DNA from 2 places in the Bacillus sp. EB V-12 genome. Region 2 is predicted to be linked to the other one. Evidence: riboswitches for the same ligand, from Rfam matches in the RefSeq annotation. Region 2 holds a riboswitch; the other holds the start of a gene.

Region 1 (3,426 bases), 240 kb from region 2:
AAGATTTACTCTCTACCATTTTTTGCTCTGGAATATAGCTAATATAAATTGTTGCAAAATCTGGTTGTCCTGTTTTCGGGCATAAACTTGTAAATTCAGGACAATTGAATTTTACAAAATAATCACGGTTTGGATGATTATTATCAAATACCTCTAATATTTCTGGGCTATATTCAAATAAATATTTTGTATTTTGATTCCCTAGTAATGTTACATCTTTTAAATCTTCATCTAATCTTCCTGTCATTTTAAACATCCCTTCTCGTTATACGCCGCGCTTATTTCCCCATACTAACGCATGAAGCTGAGGCAATACTTTTGCATCATTCATCTCTTTACAATTTACAGCTTTATCAATCAGCCATTCATACTTATCTAATAATTTTTTTATAAGCATCGCATCATCCACTGTTTTTGTATCATCGTTTCCTACTTGTAAGAAAAATGGTACCTTTGGATAACGTTCGTGCATCTTAACTGCATATTCAAAATCATGATCATCGAATACTACTACTTTTAAACTAATATCTTTTCCTGCTAGTTTCTGAATAATAGCATCTAACCTCTGAAAATCTGTTTTCATCGTTGAACTTGGTGGTTTTGGAGAAATTGTTATCTCATCAATTTGAAGTAACCAATCTTGCCATTTACTCCCTTGCGTTTCAATTGCCGTTCGCATTCCATTTTCTTTTAATATAGAAAGAAGAAACTCAATATTTTTCAGTAATGCCGGATTTCCACCTGAAATCGTAACATGAGAAAAATTTTCTCCTCCAATTGCAACAAGCTCATCCCAAATATCTTCTGGTGTCATCTGTCTAATTTGATCTTTAGCTGATCCATCCCACGTAAAAGCAGAATCACACCAAGCACAGCTATAATCACAACCAGCTGTACGGATAAACATTGTCTTTTGCCCTACAACCATTCCTTCACCTTGAATAGTCGGACCGAATATTTCTAAGACAGGGATTTTACTCATCAAGCATCCACTCCCGTCTTACTTCCGCATAACTAGTCGGCGTCTCAAATAGACGAACAAATTCAACGCGAGCTCCTTTATATTCGTTCACTCGATTCTCTTTTGTTAGTGCTTCTGCCATCTTTTCATAAATCCAAACGACCATATTTTCAGCAGTCGTATTCATTGCAGGTAACGTTTCGTTTAAATAACGATGATCTAGATAAATTTCTATTTCATTCTTCCAAATTTCTTTTATATCTCCAAAGTCAATTGCAAGACCTATTTCATTTACATATCCACTAATTCCAAATACAACTTTATATGTGTGACCATGTAAGTTTTTACATTTCCCTTCATAACAGTGTAAATGGTGTGCTGCATCAAATGTAAATTCCTTGCTGACCATTACTCTTTTATTATGGTATTTGAGTTGTTTACGCTGAATATCCTTGTCCATTTTTTGCAAATTCTCTACGATGCGAAATCCAAAAAAGTTATCCATTAGTTGTTCGCTCCTTCGCGTTCTTGTAGGTACGTATCTAATCCTGCTTTACGAAGTTGACATGCTGGACATTCACCGCAACCATCACCAATGATTCCGTTATAACATGTTAATGTTTTTTCTCGAACAAACTCAAATGCTCCAAGTTCATCTGATAATTTCCATGTTTCAGCCTTATCAATCCACATAAGTGGCGTGTGAATGACAAACGGGTAATCCATAGATAAATTTAAAGTAACATTTAACGATTTCACAAACACGTCACGGCAGTCTGGATAACCACTGAAATCAGTTTCACATACACCCGTTACAATATGACGTGCTCCAACTTGTTTTGCTAATACAGCAGCAAATGATAAGAAGAGTAAATTTCGTCCATCTACAAATGTCGATGGCAATTCACCTTCTTCATGTGTAATCTCCATATCCGTTCTCGTTAAAGCATTTGGAGCAAGTTGATTTAATAGACTCATATCTAGTACCGTATGCTTTATTCCTAGTTCTTTTGCAATTTCCGCTGCACAATCAATTTCTAGCTTATGACGTTGATTGTAATTAAACGTTACAGCTTCTACCTCTGCAAACTGCTCTATTGCCCAAAATAAACATGTCGTACTATCTTGTCCTCCACTAAAAACAACAACTGCTTTTTCTTTTTTCATTTCACTCATTCTCCTTCTCTACTATAAATAAGAAGAAAGAACGTTCTTGAACTGTCACAATAAAAAAACAAAACAATACCTAAGGATATTGTTGTTTCCATAGTTTTTTATAGAGGGAGTTCGCGAACCTCTCCCGCGCGGTGCACGGAATTTCTTCTTTCATTGACACAGCTTATTGTAACATATTGTATACTAGCGTAAAAATTTCTGATTTTTCAGCTATTTATTATTTCATTTTATAGTATGATTAATTTAATATAAGAAGAGAGGAGGCATCCCACTGAAACCCTTTATTATTTATCTCTTTTTAAATATATTATTCATCCTGATTACAATGCTCGTATATCATTTATTTTGGAATCAAAAAGGGAAACGCTCTCCTAAATTAAATTCAGCTATATTCATTGTACTCTGTTGCCTTGCTACCGTACTCTGTATTACATTTGCAGCAAAAACAAATAATGGTTTTCAATTTGATATGCGCCATATTGTATTAATTGTCGGTACATTAACGGGAGGGCCTATTGCTGGTGGTTCTATCTTAGTTGTATTAAACATATATCGCTTATTATTAGGTGGGATAGGTGTTTTCCCATCTCTTATCGGTTCTGTTCTTCTATTTATTGTTCTATTATTAACATATAAATTTTTCAATCGAACTTCTAATCGTATAAAAATAACACTTGCTATTATCTACAGTCTCACATACGGATTTAGTTGGATACCCTTCTTCCTTTCAAAGGTTACAAATAAGACTGATTATATACCGCATATTATTGTGTATGAATTATGTTCAATGCTTGGTACGATTCTAATTTTATATTTACTACACATATTACAAACTCAAGTTCGTCTCCAAAACGAACTTATAAATGCTGAAAAGTTTCATTTAATTGGTGAAATGGCAGCGTCTATCTCTCATGAAATTCGCAATCCATTAACTTCAACGAAAGGTTTTTTACAACTGTTACAATCAGATACATGCACTGAGCAGGAACGAAAATTATATATCGACATTGCCATTAATGGCATCGAACAAGCAAATCATGTTCTTACAGATTATTTAACCTTTGCTAAACCAAGCATTGAAAAAGAACAAACATTACAGTTAGAAGAAGAATTACTACATGCATTGTCGTTAATTACACCGCTTGCTAATTTAACAAATGTACGTACTCATTATATAAAGCAAAGCACTTCTTTTTTTATCGCTGGAGAAAAGCAAAAACTAAATCAATGTTTATTAAATATTTTAAAAAATTGCATTGAGGCTATGCCAAAAGGCGGTGATCTTTATT
Region 2 (3,426 bases):
AGGTTACCTTACTTGGTAACCTCCTTTGTTATTCCTTTGTATATTTCCGTTTTACAGAGCAAAAACTATGTGAAATGCGCACTATACAAAGGAGGAATTATTAATGGGATCAGAAGTAAATGATTTTGAAGAAGTGAAATTCCGTGTAGAAACAGCACAAAAAATGGTAGGATCAGCAACAATTTCAATGGATCCAGATACATTAGAGCATGCTACTACTGCTGTAGAAGCAGCTCGCTCTCAGCTTGAAATTATGAAATCTGTTGCAACTGATTTAGATGAACCATTTTTAATGAATGAGGAAAAGAAATTAAATAAATGTGAGCATCAACTAAACGAAGCAAGACACTAAAAAACATCCAGAGAATTTTCTCTGGATGTTTTTCATGACAACTGGTCCCCATACTTTTTCAATGTTTCTCCAACTGTACATTGCCTTATACAAAATGAATGAGCATAATATTTACTATTTGTCTTTCGATTATGTTCTCGCAAAAAACAGCCTTCACAATACGTTTCTAATAAGTCATTTACCTCTGTAATGAGTTGCTTTTTATCCACCTTTGCACCTCTCTATTCAGTTATTTCTTTATGACTATCAATAACTGTTCCTTCCAATGCTTGCGTAGCTAATTGATGTGCTTCTTTATTTTGTTTTCTAGATATCGGCTCACATATAAGTTTTAATTTCATTTGCTTCGCCTTTTGTTCAATTTGATCTAAATAATGATTTAAATGTTCATCATAACAAGGCCATTCTCCGGCTAATTGCTGCAGTACCACTTGTGAGTCTCCGCGAAGTGTAACTGCTTCATACTTAATCCCTAGTTCCTCGAGTATATTCATACCGTATAATAATGATGCATATTCCGCTTCATTATTATCATATATACCTTCTATATATGCATTACGGCGAATGCGGTAGTTTGTATTTCCTTTTTTATAATACACACATATACCAACGCCAGCTTCTTTCGTTTGCACATCATACCCCCCATCAAAATAAACGAGTATTTCTTGGGGCTCTTCCTCTACTTGCTTACTTAACTTTTTCATCTCTTTTAATGACCATTCTGCGTCCATTTCATCGTAAAATAAAAGTTCCTTAGCTCTTCCTGTTTTCTCAAAATCCTCTGCAAATTGAAGTACTTCTTCTATGTTCATATACTCTGTTGTTAATTCCGTCTGCAATCCACGCTTCGTTTTATACAACCAATGAATTTTATATTTCATACTACATTCCCCTTATGTAAGACTTCTTATATATATCCGGCTAATTGAAGCCTCACTTTATTTTATTATATTTTATCTAGAGTCACAGCATTATATTCAATATGATTACATACAAAAAGAGCTATCCCTATAGGAATAGCTCTTTCATCTATTACATAAATCTTTCAAATTGTACTCGCTTATTAATCCAGTACATTACAGGCATACCGATCGCCATGACAACAAATTCACCAATTGCACAAGTTAACCAAGACAACATAAATGGTAAACCCAATGCAAGATGAAGTTCAATTGCAATCATAAACATTGTAATTGTAAAGATAACTGTATTAAAAATCATACGAGCCCAAACACCTTTAATAAATCGCATAGAAATAATCGTTGCAACTAACGCCAGAATAGATTGCCCTACTCCAAATACTAAATCGTAAGCGATCATAGGTGAGAAAAAGAGATTCGTTAAAAATACACCTAATACAATTCCGTAAATTGCTTTCTTGTTAAATACAACGAGATGATTAAACATCTCTGAAATACGAAATTGTACATTCGTAAAGCCAAATGGCTGAATAAGCATAGAAACAGCAATATATAATGCCGCTAAAATACCATTACCGACTAATGTTCTAATATTCATGACAAAATCTCCTTAGTTTTTTTACGTGGGATGGTTTCGAACCACGTTATTCGTTTTTTAAGCAACAAGATTATATTTTACGTGGTAGCCCCTCTTTCGTCAATAGATTCCTATCGTGAACTACCTTTTTTCTTTTAGACAACGTATAATAAAACATATGAAAGATTTAGGAGGTTTCACTTCATGACAGCAACAATTCAAAATGAAAAAGTGATCGTTTCCATTTCTGACAAAGGTGCAGAATTACAGAGCGTTCGCTTAAAAGAAGACAACATAGAATATTTATGGCAAGGTGATTCTACTTATTGGGGACGCCGTGCACCAATTTTGTTCCCAATTGTCGGTCGATTAGTAGATAATACATACTACGTAGACGGTAAACCATATTCATTAACACAACACGGTTTCGCCCGTGATCTTACTTTCTCTGTGAAAGAACAAAGCGAAACAAAGATCACTTATATCGTTACTAGTAATGAAGAAACATTAAAAAAATACCCATACGAATTCGAATTACTCGTTTCTTATGAGCTAGATGGACAAAGTGTTCATGTAACATATGAAGTAAACAATCCTACTTCAAAAGAGATGTTCTTCTCAATTGGAGCACACCCTGGATTCAACTTCCCTTTATTGGACGGTGAATCATTTACAGATTATCACTTATCGTTTAATGGTTCGGAACGCTTAGAAACAAGCGTATTAGAAGGACCTTATCTTTCAAACAAAAAGCAATTAATCGCTGAAAATACGACTGAATTGCCACTTACATATGATTTATTCAAAAATGATGCACTTATTTTTGAACATATGAATACGAATGAAATTTCGATTCGTTCTCATAAACATAATAAATTTGTAAAAGTAGAATTTGATGGATTCCCATTTGTTGGCGTATGGACACCAGGGGATAACGCACCTTTCTTATGTATTGAACCTTGGTATGGCATCGCTGATGAAGTAAATCCAGCAAAAGATTTCAAGGACAAAAAGGGAATTCAATCTTTACAAGCGAATGAAACATTTACATGTCGTTACAGCATCACAATCGGATAACTACTCTATCCCCTACTTCAAAAAATATTTAAGTAGGGGATCATCTTATAATTTGGAGGTTTCTCATTTTGATTGAAGTATATATTGATGGTGCATCAAAAGGAAATCCTGGTCCTTCTGGTGCAGGAGTGTTTATTAAAGGCGTTCAGCCACCTGTACAATTATCAGTACCACTTGGAACAATGTCCAATCATGAAGCAGAATACCGCGCTTTACTTTTAGCATTAAAATATTGCATCGAGCATAATTATAGCACTGTCTCTTTTCGTACAGATTCGCAGCTTGTTGAGCGGGCTGTTGAAAAGGAATACGCAAAAAATAAAATATTTGCACCTCTTTTAGATGAAGCACTGCAGTACATAAAAAACTTCGATCTCTTTTTTATTAAGTGGATTCCAAGTAGTCAAAATAAAGTAGCTGATGAATTAGCTAGAAAAGCTATCTTACAAAATTAACGGGGGTATGAGTGTGAAAAAAGAGTGGATTGCTCCTCTTGCTTT

The links. Region 2 has a riboswitch for preQ1 ahead of ACZDYH_RS10830 (QueT transporter family protein). Riboswitches for the same ligand answer to the same signal wherever they lie in the genome.
Region 1: another riboswitch for preQ1. It lies ahead of queC (7-cyano-7-deazaguanine synthase QueC); the one in region 2 lies ahead of ACZDYH_RS10830 (QueT transporter family protein).

What each region holds. Positions count from the first base shown of each region.
Region 1 covers NZ_JBUXJL010000002.1:576,190-579,615, reverse strand. Annotated here, with positions in the region: gene queF (preQ(1) synthase) at 1-247, opposite strand, end outside; gene queE (7-carboxy-7-deazaguanine synthase QueE) at 266-982, opposite strand; gene queD (6-carboxytetrahydropterin synthase QueD) at 975-1,466, opposite strand; gene queC (7-cyano-7-deazaguanine synthase QueC) at 1,466-2,128, opposite strand; PreQ1 riboswitch class I at 2,222-2,265, opposite strand; gene kinB (sporulation sensor histidine kinase KinB) at 2,463-3,426, shown strand, end outside.
Region 2 covers NZ_JBUXJL010000002.1:814,982-818,407, reverse strand. Annotated here, with positions in the region: gene ACZDYH_RS10845 (DUF2564 family protein) at 104-352, shown strand; gene ACZDYH_RS10840 (zinc-finger domain-containing protein) at 385-561, opposite strand; gene ACZDYH_RS10835 (ribonuclease H family protein) at 574-1,233, opposite strand; gene ACZDYH_RS10830 (QueT transporter family protein) at 1,385-1,870, opposite strand; PreQ1 riboswitch class I at 1,877-1,921, opposite strand; gene ACZDYH_RS10825 (aldose 1-epimerase family protein) at 2,054-2,926, shown strand; gene ACZDYH_RS10820 (reverse transcriptase-like protein) at 2,995-3,381, shown strand; gene ACZDYH_RS10815 (DMT family transporter) at 3,395-3,426, shown strand, end outside.